DNA from 2 places in the Massilia pseudoviolaceinigra genome. Region 1 is predicted to be linked to the other one. Evidence: predicted binding sites of a transcription regulator. Region 1 holds the regulator's gene; the other holds the start of a gene.
What was found. The regulator sigma-54, encoded in region 1, starts transcription at its own class of promoters, with help from an activator protein. The targets are predictions, from matches to a motif close to TGGCANGNAANCTGCTTT.
Positions count from the first base shown of each region.

Region 2: a site for sigma-54 is predicted at 6,451-6,468, ahead of glnA (type I glutamate--ammonia ligase). Genes of this name have one in related genera too.

Region 1 is NZ_JAVCWL010000005.1:63,518-75,699, reverse strand. It holds gene rapZ (RNase adapter RapZ) at 1-384, shown strand, start outside; gene RBA40_RS06535 (TonB-dependent receptor plug domain-containing protein) at 394-2,499, opposite strand; gene RBA40_RS06530 (M56 family metallopeptidase) at 2,588-4,111, opposite strand; gene RBA40_RS06525 (BlaI/MecI/CopY family transcriptional regulator) at 4,114-4,491, opposite strand; gene RBA40_RS06520 (enoyl-CoA hydratase/isomerase family protein) at 4,578-5,663, opposite strand; gene hpf (ribosome hibernation-promoting factor, HPF/YfiA family) at 5,763-6,128, opposite strand; gene RBA40_RS06510 (hypothetical protein) at 6,516-7,856, shown strand; gene RBA40_RS06505 (RNA polymerase factor sigma-54) at 7,879-9,351, opposite strand; gene lptB (LPS export ABC transporter ATP-binding protein) at 9,354-10,109, opposite strand; gene lptA (lipopolysaccharide transport periplasmic protein LptA) at 10,109-10,717, opposite strand; gene lptC (LPS export ABC transporter periplasmic protein LptC) at 10,714-11,337, opposite strand; gene RBA40_RS06485 (KdsC family phosphatase) at 11,359-11,901, opposite strand; gene RBA40_RS06480 (KpsF/GutQ family sugar-phosphate isomerase) at 11,901-12,182, opposite strand, start outside.
Region 2 is NZ_JAVCWL010000018.1:92,922-105,103, reverse strand. It holds gene RBA40_RS18670 (NAD(P)/FAD-dependent oxidoreductase) at 1-519, shown strand, start outside; gene corA (magnesium/cobalt transporter CorA) at 586-1,551, opposite strand; gene ntrC (nitrogen regulation protein NR(I)) at 1,627-3,117, opposite strand; gene glnL (nitrogen regulation protein NR(II)) at 3,186-4,283, opposite strand; gene RBA40_RS18650 (DUF4124 domain-containing protein) at 4,280-4,780, opposite strand; gene glnA (type I glutamate--ammonia ligase) at 4,975-6,390, opposite strand; gene RBA40_RS18640 (rhodanese-like domain-containing protein) at 6,701-7,159, shown strand; gene RBA40_RS18635 (TAXI family TRAP transporter solute-binding subunit) at 7,747-9,111, opposite strand; gene RBA40_RS18630 (transglycosylase domain-containing protein) at 9,416-12,182, opposite strand, start outside.

The DNA of each region.
Region 1 (12,182 bases):
GTCGAGATCGAGCGCGCGCCGCTCACGCTCTTCTTCGAGTCGTTCGCCTTCAAGCTGGGCGTGCCGCTCGATGCCGACTTCGTGTTCGACGTGCGCGCCCTGCCCAATCCCTATTACGACCTGACCTTGCGCCCCCTCACCGGCATGGACGCGCCGGTGATCGCTTTTCTCGACGCCCAGCCCAGCGCGGCCGAGCTGCTGGAAGATATCCGCGCCTTCGTCGAGAAGTGGCTTCCGTCGTTCAAGACCGACAACCGCAGCTACCTGACCGTGGCGCTGGGCTGCACGGGCGGGCAGCATCGCTCGGTGTACATGGCTGAGCGCCTCGCCGCTTACTTCAGCCCGACCGAACGGGTCGTGCTCAGGCACCGCGAACAATCCTGATCCGCCGGCTCATTTGGGCCGTTCAATATCATGCTCGAACGTGATGCGCAGCGCCGCGCCTGGCGTCAGTTCGCGCCTGGTGGAGCGCATGGCGCCGGCGCTGCCATGGTCCGATTGCGATACGTTTGAACGCCGCAGCACATTGGTCAGCCCCACCCGCAAGCGCGTCTGCTTGCCCGCTCCCCACAAGGCATACATATCGAGCAAGCGCGTGCCGCCGTTCGATTCGCTCCATACGGGCGAATAGCGCGTCACCGCGCCGCGCGCATACGTGAAGCTCGCTCCCACCGTCAGCGCGGCGCGCACATCGATGCCAAGGCTGGCCGTGAGCGGCGCCTGCTCCGCCAGCCGGTTGTGCGGCCCCTGGACCTTGTCGATGCGCGACCAGTTGCGCGCCACGTTGCCGTTGAAGGCCGCGCGCGCAAAACCGGGCAGCGGCAGCTTCGCTTCCAGCGCAATGCCGCGCGCGCGCGCCCTACCCTGGTTGGCCGGCGTCGATACCCAGTCCGCGCCATCCTGGAACAGCCGCGTGACCGTCACGTCGTCAATGCGGCGCACGTAGGCGCTGGCGGCCAGCAAGCCATCCTTGCCGACCTGGCGGTCGTAGCCCACATCGACGCCCCAGGCTTTTTCGGGCCGCAGCGCGGGATTGCCCTGGCTATGCGGATTGGTGGCGCTGTTGTTGTTGTCGACCGTATAGCGGCGGGGAATCAGGCTACCCATGGTGGGCGCCTTGTAGGTTCGGGCCAGCCCGGCGCGCAGCTGATGGCCGGCGGCCGGCTTGTACAGTGCCTGCAGCACCGGCGCGGGGATCACGCTGCGCTGGCGCACCGCCGCCACCCCGGCTTCGGCCACCGAGGTGCGCAGCGTTTCCCAACGCAGCCCGGCCGAGAGCGACCACGCGGGGCTGATCTCCCAGCCATCCTGCGCGAACACGCCAAGCCGGTCGATGATGCCGTGATAGCGGTGATCGGTCAGCAGCGGCGCCTGGTCGAAGCTATCGCGCTCGTTGGCCACGCGGGCCTGGCTGCGCGTGGTGTGCGCGCCATCCCAGCCGGCGGTGAGCGTGTGGCCGCCACCCATGGGCCGGGTCCAGGTGGCGCCCGCGTGGTAGCCGCCTTCGCGCAGGTCGGACGTGACCAGGTTGAGCGCGGGCGCGCGCTGCCCGTCGACTATGTCGCCGAACTCGAAATCGCTCTTGCGCCGGCTGCGGTGAATGCCGCTTCTGGCATCGATGCGCGCACCCTCGCCCAGACTGCGCGTCCACTCCAGATCGGCGCGCAGCCAGGTTGCCGTCATGTCGAACACCGCCGCGCGCTGCGGATGCAGGGTCGGCGTGCCGACCAGCGTGGTCTCCTTGGCCCATGCGTCGGTCGCGCGCCAGCTGTTGCTCAGAAAAGCCTGCAAGCCGAGCGTGTCGCCATTGGCGAGCTTCCAGTTGGCGCGCGGGGACAGGCTCACCAGGCGCGTGGTGTTGTCTTCGTTCAGGCGCGTTTCACGGCGCAGGCCAGGCGCCGTTTCTTCCTCGCGCGATGGGGCGGGTACGGGCGAATACGACAGGCTCACCGGAACCGAATACGAAAACCCATCGTCCTTGCCGCTCAATTCTCCGCCCAGGCTGGGCGAGCGCCGGCCATGCCGCGTGTCCACCCCCGCCTTGACGGTGGCGCGCAGGCGCGTGGCCGACTTGCGCAGCACGATGTTGACGCTGCCGGCGATGGCCTGCATGCTCGTCGCCGCCGACGCGCCGCGCGCAATCTCGACCCGTTCGATCAGTTCCGGCGCCAGCGATTCGAGCGAGAAGCCGGCCGGCGCGGCCACGCCGTTGAGCAGCACCTGGGTGTAGCCGTTGCCCAGGCCGCGCAGGCGGATATCGCTGGTGCGCCCGCCGCCGTCGCCGATGGTGATGCCGGGGACACGCTTGAGGGCGTCGCCGAGCGAACGGTCGCCGTGGCGTATCAGCTCTTCGCGCCCGACCACCAGGCTGGCGGCGGTTTCCTCGCGGCGCTGGTCGTAGCGGACGCCCGCGATCTCGATTTTGGGAACGACGTCGCCGGCCAGCGCAGGTAGGGATAAAGCCAGCGCGCAGGCGCAGGCATACGGACGGATCTGCATGGGTTTCCTTCAATGATGTACAGGGACGAGCGCAGTCCCGCGGCGCTGCTGCGCCGCACGGGGAACCGCGCTTGACCGGAGGGGATGGTTAGGGTTTGGCGGGACGCTTGCGCAGCGCCTGGGAGGTTGCGTAGGCGTCGAGGGACGTCAGCATCTGCTGCGGATCGATGCGCTCGCCGTTGCGAAAGGCTTCCAGATGCAGGTGGGGACCGGTGACCTTGCCGGTTTCGCCGGCCAGGCCAATCATGTCGCCGGCGCGCACCACCTGGCCCGGCCGCACCGAGCGCACGCTCAGGTGGGCGTACAGCGAACGCACGCCGTTGGCGTGTTCGATCAGGACCACGTCGCCGTACTGCGGCCCGCCCTCGTACTGCGCGCTTGAGGTGACAACGGTGCCGCTTGCCGCTGCCAATACCGGCGTGCCGGTGCGCGCGGCGAAGTCGATGCCGTGATGGCCGCCTTCCAGGTTCTTGCGCGCGGCGCCGTAAAAACTGGTGACGCGCACGCGGTCGAGCGGCATCTGCCACTGCTGTGGCGCGCTGGCGACGGTGGCCGATGCCGCTGGCGCAGTCGATTCCGGCGCGCGCCAGGCAAACGCCGGCTGCAGGAACAGGCTCGCGCCCAGCACCGACACCAGCGCGCCGGCCACCGCGGCCTTGCCCGGCAAGCCAGGCGCGCGCAATCCCTGCTCGCGGATCAGGCTCACCCTGGCGCGCAGCGAAGCGGCGTTCCCGTGGCCGAAGGCGATGCTGGCGGCAGGCGCGCCAAAGCTGTGCTGCTGCACCTTGAGCTGGGCCACCAGGGCGGCCGCATACTGCTTGCGCTGCTGGGTGGGACGGCCGGCCAGCACGGCGCGGTCGCAACCCAGTTCCTGCGCCCAGTTCAGGCGCCGGGTCAACACCGCCAGCAGGGGATTGAACCAGAACAGCGTTTGCAGCAGCATGCCCGTATGCAGCCACAAGGGATCGCGGCGCTGCCAATGAGTCAGTTCGTGAGCCACGATCAGGCGCTGCTGCTCGTCGCTGAAGCTGCGCAGATGGCGCGGCAGCAGCAGGTGCGGCCGTGCGAGACCGGTCAGCATGGGCGAGATGGCGGCATCCGTTTCGGACACGCGCAGGCCGCGCCGCAACAGCGCAGCCACCGGCTCGGCGCCAAATCCCGCGTGCTGCGCCAGCGCCGCGGTGTCGAGCGGGCGCGCACTGGCCAGCAAGGCGCGCAGGCCGCGCTGCGCATGCATCCAGCGCGCCCCGGCGGCCAGCAGGCCGGCCGCGTACAGCGCCAGCCAGGCTTGCGCGAGCAGTTCGATGGCGTCGATATCGTCCTCGGCGCCATCGGCCTCGCCGGCGCCGGAGTACTGCAGCGGCGCCGGGGCTGAGGCCACGGCGCGTTCGATCTCGATGGCCGGCAGCACGCTGTAGCTGGCGCTGTGCGGCAGCAGCGCCAGCAAAAAGGCGCACGCGATGGCCGCCTGCGACCAGAGCCACACCGAGCGGTGCCCGGCCAGCACCGGCCACACGCGCGTCGCGAGCGAGAGCAGCGCCAGGATGATGGCGGCCGCGATGCCGCAGGTGATGCTCGCTTTGAGGAAGGGAAAGGCGATTGCGTTAAACATGCTCACTCCTTCGCGTCCGGCCAGTCTTGCAGCATCTGTTCGAGTTCCGCGAGTTCCTGCTGGTCGACCAGTTTACTGCCGGTGAACATATTGACGGGCAGCGGCGCATCGATTTCCATCACGCGGCGCCCGAAGTCGCGCGCAAAGGCGGCCAGGGTCGTCACCTTGTCGAGCTGTGCGCGGTAGACCTGCACGCCATGCTGCGCGTGCTGCGACACCATCTGCTTGTCGAGCATGCGTTCGAGCGTCTTGCGGGTCGAGGAAAACGACCAGTCCAGTTCCGCGACGGCGCGCTCGTGCAGTTCGCGCGCACTCAGGGGCTGGTCTTTCCAGAGGACTTTGAGCAGGCTGAGTTCTGAAACCGAGGGAATGGCTGACATGACGATGCTCCACATTGTGACTGATGGGACAAGTATGCGACATTTGTCACATAAGGTCAAGCGCCAACCCGGCGGCGCGCCTTACATCAATCCAGATGGCGCAGCGGATGCGCCGCCGCCGGCCACACCGGCGCGAAGAAGCGCTCGACCATCTGGGCGTCGACCTGATCGAGGCTGGCCGGATTCCATTTGGGCGCGTTGTCCTTGTCGATGACGAGCGCGCGCACGCCTTCGAGCACTTCGCCGTGCCCGAAATTGTGGCGCACCACGGTGCGTTCCATGCGCAGGCAATCGGCGACATCCAGCGACGCGCCGCGCAGCAGCAGTTCGCGCGTCACGCACATCATCAGCGGGGAGCGCTGGCGCATCGCGGCCAGGGCTTTTTGCGCGAACTCGCCGTCGTCGCCTTCGAGCGACGCCATGATGGCCGCGACCGAAGCGGCGCCGAAATGGCGGTCGATTCCATCGCGCTGCGCGGCCAGGGTCGATGCGCCCGCATCAGCGGAAAACGGCGCCGCAAACGCCTCGATGGCCGCGCGCAGCTGCGCGCCCGGGGTGGCCTCGATCAGTTCCCTGAGCGCGCCCATGTGCGCCTGCGGCACGAACAGATCGGCCAGCCCGACATACAGGGCGTCGGCCGCGCCAATGGTCAGGCCGCTCAAGCCCAGGTAATGCCCCAGCTGCCCCGGCGCGCGCGACAGAAAATAGCTGCCGCCCACATCCGGAAACAGGCCGATATTCACCTCGGGCATGGCCATCTTGGTTTTTTCGGTGACGATGCGGATGCGGCACTCGGGACCACCCTGGGCAATGCCCATGCCGCCGCCCATCACCACGCCGTCCATCAGCGCGATATACGGCTTGGGGTAAAAATGAATCAGGTGATTGAGCGCGTATTCTTCGGTGAAAAAATCTTCCAGCAGCGCGCTGCCGCCCATCGGCGTGGCATGGCCGCAGTCGTGGAAAAAGCGGATATCGCCGCCCGCGCACAGCGCTTTCTCGCTGCTGCTGCCAATGACCACGGCATCGATGGCGGGGTCGTTACGCCATGCGCTCAACACCTCGGCCAGGTCGCGCACCATCGCCAGCGACAGCGAATTGAGGGCCTTGGGGCGGTCGAGGATAATCATGCCGGTACGGTTGGCAACGCGGGTCTGGACGAATTCGCTCATGGCTGGCCGGTAGAAGAGGAAAAAATGCGCTATTTTAGCGCGCATGGATGCAAAAAGGGCGCCACGCGGGCGCCCTTTGGCGAAAGGGACGGGGCCTGCTTATGCGGCCGACGGCGTCTCTTCTTCAGGCATCTCTTCAGGCATGTGCTTGATGGCCTGGTGATTATGGTCCTGGACCTTGCTCTTGTACTTCATGACCTGACGATCCAGTTTGTCGATCAGGGTATCGATGGCGGCGTAAAGATCGTGCGACAGGCTTTCCACATACACGGTTTTGCCCGACAGGCGCAGGTTGATCTCGGCCTTTTGACGTTTTTCTTTTTCCGTCAGATTGTCGACGGTGAGGATGACAGCAATATCGATCACTTGATCGAAATGGCGCCTTACGCGCTCAAGCTTGCTCTGTACGTATTCACGGATGGCTGGCGTTACTTCAAGATGATGTCCACTGATTGTGAGATTCATACACACACTCCTAATGATAATGGCACTTCTTGTTACTATCGTTCGTACGCATGGCAGCGCAGAGGAACAGCGTTATTACAGCACGGACGAGGTGATCCTGTACGCCCGCAAAATTGCCAATCGATTAATGGGTTTAATGGTATTCAACTCCTTCATTTTTGTACCCGAGCAACTTTCTCTCGTGTAGAACCAAGTGTATCAGTTATTTGGCATAGCACAAGGTAAGCACAAAGAAGCCAGGAATCAAGGGGAAATAGCCGGTATATTCTCTGCGGTATATCCTCGTAATACCGGCAGGATCGGAAAGTAGCAGGTGTGTAGACTAATATATATAAGACAACGGTCTTCACCTACAATCGCTTCCCCGCCCCTTTCCCGAATACCGATATGTTCAAGCGATCCGCCTTTACCTCCCTGCTGCGCCTGGCCCTGGCCGGCGCCCTGTGCAACGCCGCGCCGGCCTTTGCCGCCCTCAGTTTCGACCTGAGCGTGGCCACCAAATACGCGGTGGCGTCGCACGGCAACAACCCGCCGCCGGACGAGATCAAGCAGTACAAGGTGGTCCTGGGCGAACACTATCTGTCGGTGAGCAGCGCGAGCGAATCGACGATCTACGACCTGGCAACGCGGCGCCGCTACCAGATCGACCTGGCCAATCGTCGCTATGTCGACTACTCGCTGTTCGACGAAGCCGGCTTTCGCGTCCAGGAACTGAAGAACCGGTCGGTGCTGAACCGGGCGCTAAGCGTGGCCAAGGTCGACGTGCCGGCGTTCGACCCGGTCTTCGACGAACATGAGCTCTCGGTCGCGTCGGCGGTGCGCAAGCTGTCCGAATCGACCGAGGCTGGGGCCACCGTGCTGGCGGTCGACGGCAATCCGCTGGCGCGCATTCCGGCCGGCGGCACCAGCATCGGTGCCGGCGACGCGGCCAAGTTCGAGCGCATGATGCGCTACCGTTTCGGCGGCCACCCGCTGGTGCTGGCGCGCCTGGCGAGCGAAAAGCGCGTGCCGGCCGGCTTTGTGATGCATCACAAGCAGGTCGGCCACAGCCAGACGCGCACCTACACGGTCAGCGCGCTCAAGCAAAGCGCCCCCGCCAGCTACGACCTCAAGCCGTACAAGCCACGGGCGGCAGCGGCTGACGAACTCGATCAGCTGCTCGACAAGGCGCAGGCGAATGCCGCCCCGCCAACGGCGGCAGCCAGGCAAGCCTTCGAGACCGAGATCGCGCAAGCGTTCGCCGACAAGCGTGCATTCGACGCCATGCTCGGCATGTCCGAATTGGCGTTTGTCGGCGGCGAACAGATGAAAATGCCGACCCCGGAGCAGAAGGTGCTGCTCAACGCCGACCCGCAAGTGCGCGCGTTCGCGGCGGCGATACGGCCCAAGGGGAAGGCGGAGATGGAGGCGGCGCTCGCCAAGCTGCAGGAACTGCGCAAGCTCACCACACACAAGCAGCACATGCTGGCGCTGTTTGAAGCAAATTGGCGCGCCAAGCTGGGCGACGTGCGCGGCGCGCTCCCGCTGTACGCCAGCGTGTTGCGCGCCAATCCGGCGCTGGCCGGGGCCTACAAGGATATGGGCGATGCGCTGTTCCTGAGCTACGACATGCCGCGCGCCTGGCGCAGCTGGGATGCGGGCCGGCGCATGGCGCCGGGGCTGGAACAGTTCAAGGCGGTGAACCAGTACGAGCAGGTGCTGCTGCGCGAGCACCCGGAGTTTTTCTAGGCGCCGCGCAGCCCTGGGCAGGCTAGAGGCACTTGCGCAGGGCGACCGGCGGAATCTTGAGCGCTTCGCGGTACTTGGCGACCGTGCGGCGCGCGATCACCATGCCCTGCTCGCCCAGCATGTCGGCGATCTTGCTGTCCGACAGAGGGCTCTTGGGATCCTCGGCGCTGGTCAGCTGCACGATCAGCGCGCGGATCGCCGTCGATGACGCTTCGCCGCCCGCTTCGGTAGCCACGTGGCTGCCGAAAAAATATTTGAGCTCGAACATGCCGTGCGGCGTCATCATGTACTTTTGCGTGGTCACGCGCGAGATCGTACTTTCGTGCAGGCCGAGCGTGTCGGCGATCTCACGCAGCACCAGCGGGCGCATCGCCACCGCACCGTGCGAGAAGAAATTGCGCTGGCGTTCGACAATCGCTTCGGCCACCCGCAAGATGGTATCGAAACGCTGGCGCATGTTCTTGATCAGCCACTTGGCTTCCTGCAGCTGCGCGCCCATCTGCCCTTCACCCTTGCCTTGCTTGAGCAGCGCGGCGTACATGCTGTTCACGCGCAGGCGCGGCATGACATCGTTATTGAGCATCACCGACCAGCCGTTTTTCGCCTTGCGCACGATCACGTCCGGCACCACGTAGTCCGACACGTCCGACGCGAACTCCGCGCCCGGATGCGGATTGCATTGGCGGATCACGGTCTGCGCCTCGCGCAAGTCCTCATCGTCGCAGTCGAGCGCCTTTTTCAGCTTGTTGAATTCACGCTGCGCGAACCAGGTCAGGTGGTTTTCCACAATCGTCAGCGCCATGCGCCGCGTGACCAGCGCCACGCCCGGCATGCGCCGGATCTGCAGCGCCAGGCATTCGGACGCATTGCGCGCCCCCACCCCAACCGGATCGAAACTTTGCAGCAGCGCCAGTGCGGTGCGCAGTTCTTCGATCTCGATCTCCAGCTCGGGCGGCATGCGCTCGTGGATTTCTTCCAGCGTTTCGGTCAGGTAGCCGTTGTCGTCGATGGCGTCGACGATCAGTTCGACCAGCGCGCGGTCGCGCGCCTCCAGCACGGTCACGCGCATCTGCTCCATCAGGTGCTCGCGCAAGGTGGTGGCGGAGGCTTCCAGCTGCGGGCGCGAATCCTCGTCGTCGGACGTCTTGGCGCGACCGAGGTCGCCCCACTCGCCATCGTTGTCGCTGCTGGCCGGGCTGTCCGTCTCGCCGCCTTCGAAGCCCTCGCCTTCGCTTGGTGCCGGCGCGTCCTGGGCACCCGGCTCGGGCGCCGCTTCGGTCGGGGTCGACGTGCTGCTGATGGCGCCATCGCCCAGCAGGCGCACCGAGTGATCGAGCGGGTCGTCGAGCCGTTCGAGCAGCGGATTGTCGCTCAGCAGCTGCTCCAGCTCCTGGTGCAGTTCCAGGGTCGACAACTGCAGCAGCCGGATCGACTGCTGCAGCTGGGGCGTGAGGGCGAGGTGCTGTGAGGTACGTAGTTGAAGGGACTGTTTCATGCCTACATCCGGAAGTGTTCGCCCAGGTAGACCCGGCGCACGGATTCATCGGCGATGATGTCGTCGGGTCGACCGGAGGCGAGCACCGCACCCTGGTTGATGATGTAGGCACGGTCGCAGATGCCCAGCGTTTCGCGCACGTTGTGGTCGGTGATCAGGACCCCGATGCCGCGCTGCTTGAGGAAGCGCACGATGCGCTGGATCTCGATGACCGCAATCGGGTCGACCCCGGCGAACGGTTCGTCGAGCAGCACGAAGCGCGGATTGGTCGCCAGCGCGCGCGCGATCTCGACCCGGCGCCGCTCGCCGCCCGACAGCGACATGGCCTGGTTCTCGCGCAGTTTTTCAATTTGCAGGTCGGCCAGCAGGGTGTCGAGGCGCTCGTTGATCTGGGCCTTGGTCAGCGCCTTGCCATCGACCTTCTGCAGTTCCAGCACGGCGCGGATGTTTTCTTCCACCGTCAGCTTGCGGAACACCGACGCTTCCTGTGGCAGATACGACAGGCCGAGCGCGGCGCGGCGGTGAATCGGCAGGCTCGAAATATCGACTCCGCTGATATCGATCGTGCCCGCGTCCGACGGCACCAGGCCGACGATCATGTAGAACGAGGTGGTCTTGCCGGCGCCGTTGGGTCCGAGCAGGCCGACCACTTCGCCGCAATCGACCTGCAGCGACACATCGCGTACGACCAGGCGCTTGCCATAGCTTTTCTGCAGCCCGCGCACGATCAGCGTACTGCCGCAATTCTTCGCTTCCATCATTGGGTTCCCGCCGCTGGCGTGGTGACCGGCGCTGGCGCCGGTGCTGGTGCTCCCGGCGGCGTGCCCGGTGCGGCGCGCGGCTTGCGCGGCGCGATGATCATGGTGCCGCGACCCTGGCCCGGCTTGTTGGTGCCGCTGGCGTCGTTACGCGCCAGGAAAACTTCCTTGCGGCTGTCGTAGGAAATGAATTCGCTCTCGATTTCGTTGGTCGGCTTCTGGCCTTCCAGCTGGCGGATCTTGGCGCCCGAGAAAAGCTTCATCATGTCGTTGCGTTCATCGTATTCGATGCGCTGGGCCTGCCCTTCGACCCACAGGTCGGGGCCGCCGTCGCGTTTCTGGCGGAACGTGGCGGCCTTGCCGGGGCTGGCGGTCAGCGTCACGAACATGTCGCCTTCCGGCGTGTGCTTGACGACGGCGCGGTCGGACTTGAGGATCAGGGTGCCCTTGGTGACGACCACGTCCCCCGTGAATATCGTCACCTGGGTTACTTCGTTGGTTTCAAGTGAACCGTAATCGATCACCGCCTTTTTGGTGGCATCGGCCTTTTCGGCGGACGCGGTCACCGCGGCCAGTCCGAGCAAAGCGAAGGCTAGAAATTTTTTCATTGTGGTTTACCTGTGATGGGTGGCGCTGCGCGCGCCGCTTTCGGTGGATACACGATCTGCCCGCGGCTGGCGAACTTGAGCTCGCGCGTCGCGTTGTTCGCCTCCATGCCGGTCCCGGTGATGGTGGCAGTGCCCAGCGTGACCTGGACCGGCTGGTCCGACGTCATGCGGTCTTCGTCGATAAAAACGGTCAGCGCTTCGGTCTTGAGCTGCATGGCGCGGTTGGTGGGCGACTCGGGCCGCACCACGTTGACATTGCCGATCAGGTCCGCCTGGTTCTGGGCGTGGCGGATGCGCGCGCGCTGCGAGGTGATGGTCGTGACCGGCTGACCGGGCGCGACGCCCTGCAGCACCGGCAATTCGACATCCGAGGAATCGTCGATCGGGCGGTGCGTGAGCTTGGCGCCGGAGACCAGGTAGCGCGGCTTGCCCTCGGGCGTCATGCGCACGAAGCTGAATTGTTCGACGATGTAGTCGGGTTCATTCTTGAAACTGTTCGGATCGACCGAGGTGTCGCCGTTTTGCGCCAGCTGCACCAGCCAGAAGGTGCCGAAGGCGAAAAAGGTCCCGACCACCATGGTTGCGGTCAGACGCCAGCGGTGTGCGGTGCGCTTATGCATGGTCGTTCCTTGTCGTTTGCATCAGGCGAAGTACGGCGCCAGGGCCGTCTCGTAGGTGCCCTGCGCGCGCATGACCATGTCGCACACTTCGCGCACTGCGCCGCGCCCGCCGCCGGCCTTGGTGACGTAATGGGCGCGATACTGCACTTCCGGGTGCCCGGTCGGCACGGTGACGGCAAAGCCGACCTGCAGCAGCAGCGGCAGGTCGATCACGTCGTCGCCGATGTAGCCGCACTGCGCGGCCGTGACGCCCGTCGCTTCGAGCAGCTTGGCAAAGGCGATGCGCTTGTCGTGGATGCCCTGGTGGACATGCATGATGCCCAGGTCGGCCGCGCGCCGCACCACGATCGGCGACTGGCGCGCGCTGATGATGGCGGTGGCCACGCCGCTCTTTTGCAGCAGCTGGATGCCCAGGCCGTCGAGCACATTGAAGGTCTTGGTCGCTTCGCCATCGGGGCCGTAGGTCAGGCTGCCGTCGGTCAGCACGCCGTCGACGTCGAAAATCATGACCTTGACGGCGGCGGCGCGGCGCAGGTGGTCGAGCTGGTTTGCTGGTTGAGTCATCAGATCACCTTCGCGCGGGTCAGGTCGTGGATATGCAGGGCGCCCACCAGCTTGCCGTCGGTGTCGACCACCAGCATCTGGTTGATGCGGAATTCTTCCATGATGGCGACGGCATCGACCGCCAGCTGGTCAGGGCCGACGCGGCGCGGATCGGCGTGCATCACGTCGCGGATCGTGATCCTGGTGAAGTCCTGCACGCGCTCGATGAGCCGGCGCAGGTCGCCGTCGGTAAATACGCCGACCGGGCGCTGGGCCTCGTCGACGATGGCGGTCATGCCCAT
Region 2 (12,182 bases), on a different contig from region 1:
GCCAACAGTGCCATCGTGGTGGGCATTACGCCGGCCGACTATGTCGACAACCCGGGCCATCCGCTGGCCGGCATCGCGCTCCAGCGCCGCCTGGAAGAAGGCGCGTTCGCGCTGGGCGGTGGCACCTACGACGCGCCGGGGCAGCTGATGGGCGACTTCGTCAAGGGACGCGCCTCGACCGCCTTCGGTTCGGTGGTCCCGTCGTTCAAGCCGGCGGTGCACCTGACCGACCTGGGCACCGCCCTGCCCGACTACGCCATCATCGCCATGCGCGAAGCCTTCCCGGCCTTCGACAAGCAGATCCGCGGCTACTACCAGGAAGACGCGGTGCTGACCGGCGTGGAAACGCGCACCTCGTCGCCGATCCGCATCAAGCGCCGCGACGACAACCTGCAAAGCCTGAACACGCGCGGCCTGTTCCCGGCCGGCGAAGGCGCCGGCTACGCGGGCGGCATTTTGTCGGCGGCGGTCGATGGCATCAAGGTGGCGGAGGCGGTGGCGCTGTCGATGGCAGGGTAAGCAGGCCCTGATAGCGCAACGGCGAACCAGGGTTCGCCGTTTCTTTTTGCCTTCACGTCATGGGCGCTACAGCCAGCCCGATTTCCTGAACCGGTAGTACAGGTAGACGCACACGCTGACCATCGCGCTGATCGCAACGGCGTAGCCGTACTTCCACTTCAGCTCCGGCATGAACTCGAAGTTCATCCCCCACACCCCGGCGAACGCGGTAAACACCGCGAAGATCGCGGCCCACGCGGCCAGCCGTTTATTGACTTCGCCATCGTCGATGGCGACCATCGACAGGTTGACCTGGATCGCCGTGCCGATGGTGTCGCGGATGGTATCGAGCGCGCCGTTGATGCGTTGCAGGTGATCGTGCACATCGCGGAAGTATTCCTGGGTGTCGCGGCAGAACGACGGCACCCGCCCGCCATGCAGCTTGCCGATGGCGTCGAGCAGCGGCGTGACCGCGTGGCGCAGCACCAGCACCTTGCGCTTGAGTTCATACAGACGTTCGATATTGGTGCGCTGCGAGCCGCGGATAAAAATCCGGTCTTCGATCGTTTCGAGTTCCGTTTCGAGCGCATCGACCACCGGAAAATAGCGGTCGACCACGGCATCCATCAGCGCATAGAGCACGAACGACGAGCCTTTGCCCAGCAGGTGCGGTTCGCGTTCGGCGCGCGCGCGCACGCCGAGAAAACCGCGCATGACATTGTTGCGCACCGAGAGCACGTAATTGTCGCCGACGAACATGGCCACCTGGCCCACGCTCATCTCATCGCCATCCATCTCGACCGTTTGCACGACCACGAACAGCGAGTCGCCGTACTCCTCGATCTTGGGGCGCTGGTGGCCGCGCAGCGCATCTTCCACCGCCAGTTCGTGCAGGCCGAATTCGTGCTGCATGATGTCCAGTTCGTCCGGCTGGGCATCCTTCAGGGCTACCCACACGAAGCAGTCGGGTTTTTGAATATAGTCGCTGATGGCTTCGACGGAAATGTCGGACAGCTTTTTGCCTTCCTGGTAGGCGACGCAGTTGATCAGCATGGTGGTTCCAACAATAAATTGGACAGAAGCTTACACCATGCCGCCGCCGGACGGGAGCACGCGCCCTCCGCCGCCCTACTCGTCCTTGGCGCCATCGATCCCCAGCTCGGCGATCTTGCGGGTGATGGTGTTGCGGCCGATCCCCAGGCGCACCGCGGCATCGTTCTTGCGCCCGTGCGTGTGCTTGAGCGCCGTCTTGATCAGCGCCGACTCGAACTGCCGTCCCAGCACATCCATCACCTCCGACTGCCCGGCCGCCAGCATGCTGGCAGCCTGCAGCTCCAGCAAGCCAATCCAGCCGTCGGCCGCTCCCAGCGCCACGCCGGCGCCGCCCGCGAGGACGCCTACCTGGCCGTTGGCCGGTTGCGCCGCACTGTCGCCCATGGCCAGCGGCAGCGCCGTTTCAGCCCCGCCTTCCTGCGTCAGTTCGAGCGGCATGTCCTTCACGTCCACCGTCTGCCCGGGCGCCATCACGGTGATCCAGTTGCACAGGTTTTCCAGCTGGCGCACATTGCCCGGCAAATCGAGCCCGGTGAGAAAATGCAGCGCCGGATCGCTCATGCGCTTGGCCTCCACGCCGAGCTGGCGCGCGCTCTGCACCAGGAAGTGGCGCACCAAAAGAGGGATATCCTCGCGCCGCTCCCGCAAACTGGGCAGGCGCAGGCGGATCACGTTGAGGCGATGGTACAAGTCTTCGCGAAACAGGCCGTCGCGCACGCGCTGTTCCAGGTTCTGGTGGGTCGCCGTGATGACGCGCACATTGGCCTTCATCGGCTGGTGCCCGCCGACCCGGTAAAAGTGGCCGTCCGACAGCACCCGCAGCAGGCGCGTTTGCAGGTCGAACGGCATGTCGCCGATTTCATCCAAAAACAGGGTGCCGTTTTCGGCCTGCTCGAAGCGCCCGCGCCGCGTGGTCTGGGCGCCGGTGAAGGCGCCGCGCTCGTGGCCGAACAGTTCGGATTCGAGCAAGTCCTTCGGGATTGCCGCCGTATTCAAGGCGATGAAGGGCTGCTGCGCGCGCGGGCTGTGCTTGTGCAGCGCGCGCGCGACCAGCTCCTTGCCGGTGCCCGATTCGCCCGTGATCAGCACCGTCACATTCGACTGCGACAAGCGCCCGATGGCGCGGAACACTTCCTGCATGGCCGGCGCCTGGCCCAGGATTTCGGGGGTGTCGGTGGGACCGGATTCGATGCTGGTCTCGCGCAGGCTTTCTTCAAGCGCGCGCCGGATCAGTTCCACCGCCTTGTCGATGTCGAACGGCTTGGCCAGGTACTCGAAGGCGCCGCCCTGGAAGGCCGCCACCGCCGAATCGAGATCGGAAAACGCGGTGATGATGATGACCGGCAGGCCGGGATGGTTGGCCTTCACGGTTTGCAGCAGGTCCAGCCCCGACTCGCCCGGCATGCGGATGTCGGACACCAGCACTTGCGGCGTATCGAATTCGAGCGCGGCCATCGCATCGCGCGCGTTGGAAAAGCTTTTGGTCGCGAGGTTCTCGCGCGCCAGGGCTTTTTCAAGCACCCAGCGGATCGAGGCGTCGTCGTCGACTATCCAGATTGGTTTCATGTGTTCGCGCTTCCCCGCAATATGGATCTTCAATTGATGGGACCCGGATTCCGGGGCTGAGGCGCGGCTTATGGCAGCGGCAACAGGATCCTGAAATCCGTAAATCCAGGCCGGCTTTCGCACTCGATCACACCCATGTGCTGCTGCACGAAGGTCTGCGCCAGTGTCAGCCCCAGACCGCTGCCGCCCTCCCGTCCCGATACCAGGGGATAGAAAATGCGGTCGCGGATCTGCGGCGGGATGCCCGGTCCATTGTCGATGATATGCAAGTCTAATGCCAGCCCGTAGCGCACCTTGGCCAGGGTCACCTGGCGCGCCACGCGGGTCTTGAAAACCAGCTCGGCGTCGCCCGCATTGACGCGCTCGGACAGGGCCTGCGCGGCATTGTGCGCGATATTGAGCACGGTCTGGATCAGCTGTTCCTTGTCGCCCCTGAACTCGGGAATCGACGCATCGTAATCGCGCCGGATGGAGAGCCCAAGCGGGAACTCGGCCAGGATCAGGCTGCGCACACGCTCGCACACTTCATGGATATTGACGTCGCCGACGATATGCGGACGCCGGTGCGGCGCCAGCAGGCGGTCGACCAGGGTTTGCAGGCGGTCCGCTTCCTTGATGATCACCTGCGTGTATTCGCGCAGCTGGGTCAGATGGCGCGCCGGCAGTTCGAGTTCGAGCAGCTGCGCCGCGCCGCGGATGCCGCCCAGGGGATTTTTGATTTCATGTGCGAGGTTGCGCACCAGTTCCTTGTTGACCTGGCTCTGGTCGAGGATGCGCTCTTCGCGGTCGAGTTTAAGCTGCTGCACGTTCTCGCGCAGTTCGATCACGATGCCCGATTCGCCGGCCTCGCTGACGATACTGTGCACATGCAGCGGGTCGCGCCCGCTGCGCTCCAGGGTCAGGTCCTGGCGCAGGTCGGAATATTTATGGGCCAGCGCCTGCGCGCACAGATTGAGCAATTCCTCGGCGTTGAGGAACAGGGTATGGAGCTGCTGGCGTTGCAGGGCCCTGAGCGAGCTTTCCAGCAGATTCTCGGCGGCCGCGTTGGCGAAGGTGATGGTGCCGTCGGCGTCGACCAGCAGCACGGCCGACGCCAGCAAATCGAGGCCGGCCAGGGCCTCGCGCCGCGATACGGAAGGCGCGGCCGGGGGCAAGACCGGGGTCATTTGATGTTTGAAATTTCGCGTCGCAGCGCTTCGATGTTCTTCTCGGCGCGCGCGATGTTCTCGGCCATCGACTTGACCCGCTCTTCGTACTTGGCGTAGTTCTTCTCGTTGCCCTGGCGTTCAGGCTCGCCCTTGTTGTATTCGCGTTTGAGTTCGGCCAGCTTTTTCTCTTCGGCGCGCAGTTCGTCGTTGAGAATCTGGCGCCGGTCGGAGTCGCGCGCGCGCTGCTCGCTGTCGCCCACCTTGGGGAAATCGGTCGGCGTGGTCACCGGCTTGGCCGGACCGCTGCTCTTGCGCCCCGACGGAGCGGGGATATTGTTGGGCACATCGAGCTGCTTGCAGCCCGGCTTGGGGTTGTCGGTCAACTCCTTGCGCCCGCTGGCATCGACGCACAAATAGATGTCGGCCCGGGCCGGCAGCTGCGCGCCGAGGCCGGCGAGCAGCACCAGCGCCAGCAAAGGCGAACGCAGCGGTCGGTGCGGGCGAATTCGGGACATCCTCGTTATCATAAGCATCAGCGTTGTTTCACGGAATTCCGTGGAGTAATTAGATTCAACCGAATATACAACATCCAATGAAAAACGCGAGGAAAGCCTTGGCCTTCCTCGCGTTTTTGTACCGGAGAGATACGTTTTGATGTCTCCCCGGCCATAGATGCTGCACGTTGGCAATGATTGCCAACCAAAAACAATTACAGCGAGTAGTACATGTCGAACTCGGCCGGGTGCGTGGTCATGCGCATGCGCTGCACGTCCTGCATTTTCAGTTCGATGTAGGCATCGATCATGCTGTTGCTGAAAACACCACCGCGTGTCAGGAACTCGCGGTCCTTGTTCAGGTTATCGAGCGCTTCTTCGAGCGAGGCGCATACCGTCGGGATCAGCGCGTCTTCTTCCGGCGGCAGGTGGTACAGGTCTTTCGACGCTGCTTCGCCCGGATGGATCTTGTTGGCGATACCGTCCAGGCCAGCCATCAGCAGCGCGGCGAAGCACAGGTACACGTTGGCCAGCGGATCCGGGAAGCGGGTCTCGATGCGGCGGCCTTTCGGGTTCGCCACGTGCGGGATGCGGATCGAGGCCGAACGGTTCTTGGCCGAGTAAGCCAGCTTGACCGGCGCTTCGTAGCCCGGCACCAGGCGCTTGTACGAGTTGGTGCCCGGGTTGGTGATCGCGTTCAGTGCCTTGGCGTGCTTGATGATGCCGCCGATGTAGAACAGCGCATCTTCCGACAGGCCGGCATAGCCGTCGCCGGCGAACAGGTTCTTGCCGTCTTTCCAGATCGACTGGTGCACGTGCATGCCCGAGCCGTTGTCGCCAACGATCGGTTTCGGCATGAAGGTAGCGGTCTTGCCATAGCTGTGGGCCACGTTCCAGACCACGTATTTCAGGTTCTGGGTCCAGTCGGCGCGCTCGACCAGCGTCGAGAACCTGGTGCCGATTTCATTCTGGCCGGCGCCGGCCACTTCGTGGTGGTGCACTTCGACCGGGATGCCCAGTTCTTCGAGGATGAGGCACATTTCCGAGCGCATGTCCTGGAACGAATCGACTGGTGGCACCGGGAAGTAACCGCCCTTGACGGTAGGACGGTGGCCGCTGTTGCCGCCTTCGGTCTTGGCATCGGTCGCCCACGACGATTCATCCGAATCGATCTTGACGAAGCAGCCCGACATGTCGATCTTCCAGCGCACGCTGTCGAAGATGAAGAATTCCGGCTCAGGGCCGAAGTAGGCGGTGTCGCCGATGCCGGTCGACTTGAGGTAGGCTTCGGCGCGCTTGGCGATCGAACGCGGATCGCGGTCGTAGCCCTTGCCGTCGGCTGGCTCGATGACGTCGCACTGCATGAACAGCGTGACTTCTTCCATGAACGGATCGATGTTGGCCGTGTTCGGGTCTGGCATGAGCAGCATGTCGGACGCTTCGATGCCCTTCCAGCCGGCGATCGACGAGCCGTCGAAAGCGTGGCCCGATTCAAATTTGTCGAGATCGAAGTGCGATACCGGAACCGTTACGTGCTGCTCTTTGCCACGCGTGTCGGCGAAGCGAAAGTCCACAAAGCGAACGTGCTTCTCTTTAACCATTTCCAAGACTTCTGCGGCCGTCATTGCCATGCGTATCTCTCCTAATATAAATGGGGGGTTGCCACCTCGGCGGCAAAACTCACAGGGATCATAGCAGAAAGCGTGCCAGCCGGACCATGCGGACCGAATGGCACAGCAGCGTTGAAAATGCTGCCAAATATCACTAAACTCCGGAGTCCCTGCCGCGGCGCCGGGTCGGGCGCCTGAACGCAAGTGCACCGCCTTGGTGCGAATCTTTCGGATTGCACCAAGTTGATGCATCATGCACCGAAAAGGTAAAAATGCCGCGCCGTGGTGCGCCGCTCATATAATAATCGCAAACTTGACCGAGGAATATGCCATGAGTAACGCCGATACCCTGCTTGCCGCCGCCCGCACCCGCGCGCCCGGCCAACCGTATGCAGGAGCGGTGACGCCGCAGGAAGCGTGGGAACTGCTGCAAAGCGAAGCGCGCGTGCGGCTGGTCGACGTGCGCACCGACGCCGAGCGCGCGTGGGTCGGCAAGGTCGCCATTGCGGCGCAGCAGCACTGCGCGGTACAGTGGAGCACCTGGCCGGACGGCGCACCCAATCCCGATTTCGTGCAACAGCTGGAAGCGGTGGCGCAGAAGGACGAAGTGCTGCTGTTTTTGTGCCGCTCGGGCGTCAGGTCGCGTCACGCCGCGCGCGTGGCGACGGAGCATGGGTACACGCAGTCGTTCGATATTTTGGAAGGCTTCGAGGGCGACAAGGATGCGGAAGGTCACCGCAAGACGGTCGGTGGATGGTGCAAGGCGGGCTTGCCGTGGTTGGGAGCATGATTTCCTGACGGCTCACCAACCCGGCGCCAGCGCGCCGGTGGCGCCGGCTGCTGTGCTGGAGACCGGCGGACCATCGACATAGTATTGCGACCGATCCGGCGACTGGCTCATTTTCTATCGGGCCGGTCAAACATTCTCGCGGCCGGATACCCTGCAATCACACTAAACAGGATGGTGATCACTATCCCCAGTCCACCTCCCGCTAGCCATGAGAACCACGAGAACCTGTACGTGTACGTGTGATCAGCGCCCCCGTAAAAATCTACTACGTACGCCAGGAAAAGGTGAAAAACCAGGATGCCCACACATGCGCCGGGCAGGATCAGGTTTGACATATACAGCTTCTTTCGGGACTCGAGGTATAAAACGAGTGGCAGTCCGAATAGCAAGGATGGCAAATGACAGAATACAACCGAACCTAGAAAAATAGCCCCGGTCACTGCCCCGTCGCGTGCGTTCAATGTGATTGAAAGCAGCAGCCCTGGCAACAAGGGCGCCGTAAGGAACGCGAGCCACATTCTCTGTTTGTCGATGCCCATCGCCAGCCTCCTCGCTTCATTCGTTATACGGCAAACCGGCTTCCCGCGTTACGCGAGGGCGCCCGGCGCAGGTTCGGCAGCGCGGGCTTGATCATCGGCCACGGCGTTCTTCACCCGCTGCCGCACGAAATTGATATGGCTACGCAGCCCATACAAGCCATCGGCGAACGCCAGCGGAATCGAAATCTGGTTCACCATTTCCTCTATTTCATCCAGGCGTTTCAACAGCCCGGAGCAAACTTCGGCGCGCTGCGGTCCCTGGGCCGCCTCCAGTTCCTGCTCCACCGTACGCAGCTGCCCGTACCAGCGGTACACGCGCGAGCGGATGCGCCACACGTACAAGGGCGGCACCACCTTCGACAAGGGCAGCACCAGCGCCGCCAGCGCCACCACCACGACCCACATCCGGTCGAAGAAATTGGCCAGCCAGAAGCTCATGTAGCGCTGAAGCAGCGGCGCGCCATCCTTGTAGAACTTGGCCGCTTCGCGCGCTACGGGAATTTCGGTATAGCGCGCCGAGGGGAACTGTCCCTGCTGCTGGAACCAGCCTGTTCCGCCATGAATCTCGCTCGCTGCCTGCACGTACAGGTCGATCAGCGCCGGATGCAAATCCTCGCGCGCCACCAGCGTCGCCGTTGGCGCGATCAGGTGATAGTCCTGGGCCGGCAAATCGCGCCCGACATCGACAATCCCGCGCGGCAGCACCACGTGCGAGACGAACGGCAGGCGCCGCGAATACGCCTCGGCCTGCGTGAAATCGAACAGTTTGAAGCCCGGTGTTTGCAGCAGCATCTGCACCAGCGGCGCATCCGGGCCGGAGCTGAACACGAGGCCATCGATGCGTCCTTCGAGCAGCTCCACCGTGCCCGGCGTGTTTTCCAGCGCACCGATGGTCAGGTCGCCCGGCTCGACGCCGTTCAGCGCCAGAACCTGGCGAAACAGCTTCGGTACGCCGCTGCCTTCCGGTCCGAGGTTGATTTTCAAGCCCTTGAGCTGCGCGATCTGGGTAACCTTGGCATCCTCGCGCAGGAACAGCCAGACCGGTTCGGTGAACAGGCTGCCGATCGAGACCAGTCCCTTGCGTTGGGCTTCGGCCTGCTCGGTCGACCCGCTCTGGACAAAAGCGATATCGACCTTGCCTTCGTTGAGGTGCTGCAGGTTGTCCTGCGAACCGAGGGAGCGCTGCAAGGTGACCTCGATGCCGTGCTTGCCCAATCTGGCCGCGTATTTCTTGCCGAATTCCTCGTAAGCGCTGTTTTCCTGGCCGGTGCCGAGCGTGACCTTGCGCGGCGGCGAGGGATCGACGAGGAAGTAGGCGAGCGCGCACAGCGCGACGATGGTAAGGACGGTGGGGCCGGCGGTGGCTACCAGGTCGCGAAACGAGAACTGGGTAAACTTCCGGATTTTGGACATCGCACGTTGCAAAGGTTTCATGGTTCGGTACGATGCCAACATTCACACGAACATGCAAGGGCAATCAGTCCAGGCCATGGCCGACGGCCTGCATCCGCCGTCCTCGGCTCTACCTCTACCGTTAACCTAAAAACCGTCTTTCCCGCGAAGGCGGGAATCCAAGTTCTTGCTGCAGCCATAAGCGGCTCGACAAAATTGGATTCCCGCCTTCGCGGGAAAGACGGTTCTTAGTTTGGCGGCACTAACCCGTGATCGGCTTGGCCCTCAACTACCATGGAACATGGAACATGGAGCGCAGCCGCCATCAACGCACGCACTGCTTGGCCGTGCTGTCAGCCGGCGGCTCGATCATCGGCATCAGGGCGGGCGCCAGCACCGTCAGCAACTGCACCGGCAAGGCGCTGGTGAAGTCGTAGTCGGCCGACGACGGTCCGTGCACATACGCCGTCATGCTGCCGAAAAAGCGTTCGCCGATGTTGAAGACAAACGTCGCCGAGCGGTTCACGTAACGCGATTCGATCAGCCGCCCACCACCGCCATACACCTCGAAGCGCTGGTCGCCCGTACCGGTCTTGCCGCCCACGGCGATGATGCTGCCGTCAGCCATCTTGAAGGCGGTCTTGACGCGCTTGGCGGTACCGTCCGATACCACGCCGCGAATCGCATCGGCGACCGCGCGCGCCACTTCCGGCGCCAGAATCTGCTCGCCCGGCGCGCTCTTGGCCTGCTTGACCAGCGTTTCGTACGGCGTATCCGCGGCAAAGTGCAGCGAGTCGATGCGCTGCACCGGTTTGCGCACGCCCTTGTTGACGATAATGCCCATCATCTCGGCCAGCGACGCCGGACGGTCGGCCGACGCACCCAAGGTGGTCGCGTACGACGGCACCAGCGAATCGAACGGATAACCCATCTTCTTCCACTGCGCATGGATCTTCAGGAACGCTTCGACTTCCAGCAGCCCGGCAATGCGGCGGTCCTGCGCATGCTTGCGGTGCGTGTTGAACAGCCAGGAATAGACTTCCTGGCGCTGCTTGGCGCTGGCCGCCACCATGTCGGAGTACGTGGCGTTCGGATTGGCGCGGAAGTAACCGACCAGCCACAGTTCGAGCGGGTGGATGGTGGCCAGGTAGCCGCGGTCGGCCAGCGACATGTTGGCCGGCGCATACTGGTCGTACATGCGCGCGATGCGCTCGTCCGGCACTTCATTGGCCGATACCAGGTTGTCCTTCACGAAGGCCGTAAACTGGGCCAGCGTGGCGTTCGGGGCGATCGTGCGGTGCACGTTGGCCAGCCGGGTCGGAGTCGGACGGAAGCTCGCCAGCAGCACTTTTTCAGCGTCGGCCGCGTTCTTGCCCTTGTACTTGTTATAGAAGCGGCCGAGGAACTCGCGCCCTTCGCGGTCGGCGAAGCGGGCCAGGTATTCGGCGCGGCGCGGATCGTCGGAATCGGCCAGCAGCGCCGCCGAGGAACCGGGCAGCTGGAACATGTAGTAGCGCACCACGTCGCGCATCAGGCGCACGAACACCAGGTTGGTCGAGCTGCGCAACGCTTCGCGCACGCTCAGGATGCGCGAGTTATCGAGCTTGCTGAAGTTGCCGAAGGTGTGCATGCCGCCGCCGGTGAAGAAGCCTTCGGCCGGGCTGCCCGAGTACTTGCGTTCGATCGCCGCTTCCAGCATGGCCGGCAGGTCGCGCGCCGCGCCCGACGGCAGCGTCAGAAAGTATTCAATCGCCCATTGCGAGAGCCGGTCCTTCGGATCGACCACGGTCTTGCGCAGTTCCTCGGCGCTCATGCCGTTGAAGCGCTGGTACAGCTGGTCGACGATGTCCATGTAGGTCACCAGGGTGCGCAGTTTGGCGGTGGAGCCCAGATCGAGCTTGGCGCCTTCGTTGATGTCGAGCGGCTGGTCGTAGTTATCGGTCTGCACGCGCAGGTAGTTGGCTTTCTCGCCGCGTTCCATGAGCGTGAAGCTGTAGACCACGTTGGCCGGGTCGCCATTGCCCAGCATGCCCTTGCCGGTCAGGCCGGCCTCCTGGGCCGATTCGGCGTCGCGCAGCTTGCGCAGCATGGCGGTGACGGCCTTTTGCGCTTCGGAGTCGAGCGTGCTGACCACGGACAGGTCGAGGCGGTCCAGGTTATACAGGCGCGAATCGCCCAGCAATCCGGCCAGGTGGGTACGCACCGCATTCGATGCCTTGCGCGATACAAAGGCATTGGCCGCCGGCGGCGCCACGCCGGAACCCTTGGCTGGTTCGAGCTTGACGGCCAGTGCGGCGTCGCGCAGCTGCGGCGTGATCACGCCGGCCTGGGCCAGCACGCGCAAGTGGGTGTTGGTCAGGTTTTCGAGGTCGTTGGCGCCGGCGCCCAGGTAGTGGGCAGGACGGCGCTGGGCGATCATCAGCGACAGCGCCTGTTTGTACACCAGCACCGCTTCAGGCGACTGCGGATCTTCTTTCAGTACCTTGTTCATGGCCGCGAAATCGCGTCCGTACCAGACCCACATGCCGTCGCCGATGCCGTTCACTTCCCCGTAGCCTGGCTTGGCCGACAGCGGCACCGTGTTGAGGTAGTCGATGACGATCTGGCGCCGGGCGCGCGTGGTGTCTTCGCCGTACTGGTAGGCGCGCAAGGTGGCCGAAACCATCTGGCGCGCCTTTTCCGACAGCGAATTGGTGCGCCCGTCCGGCGAATGGCGGTATTTTTCGATCTGGGTGGCCAGCGTGCTGCCGCCGGCCGAGCGCTTGTCGCCGCCGCTGAACACGTGCAGCGACTTGTCGAAGACGGCCTTGCTGAAGCGGTCCCACTCGACGGCGGGATTGCGTTTCGGGTAGGTCGGGTCGAGCAGTTCGCGGTTTTCGATGAACAGCAGGCTCTTGACGAGCGAGGACGGCGCATCGTCGAACTTCTCGTAGAAGCGCTCCGGGTAGCGCGCCAAAAACAGCGGTTCGCTGCGGCAGTCGAGAATTTCGAGGCCGACCTTGGTCTTTTCGCGGTAGGTCGCGAACAGGCCCTGGTCGGCCAGCTCCACCATCTTGGGCGACAGGCGCGCCTGCGAATCGATCATGAAGTCG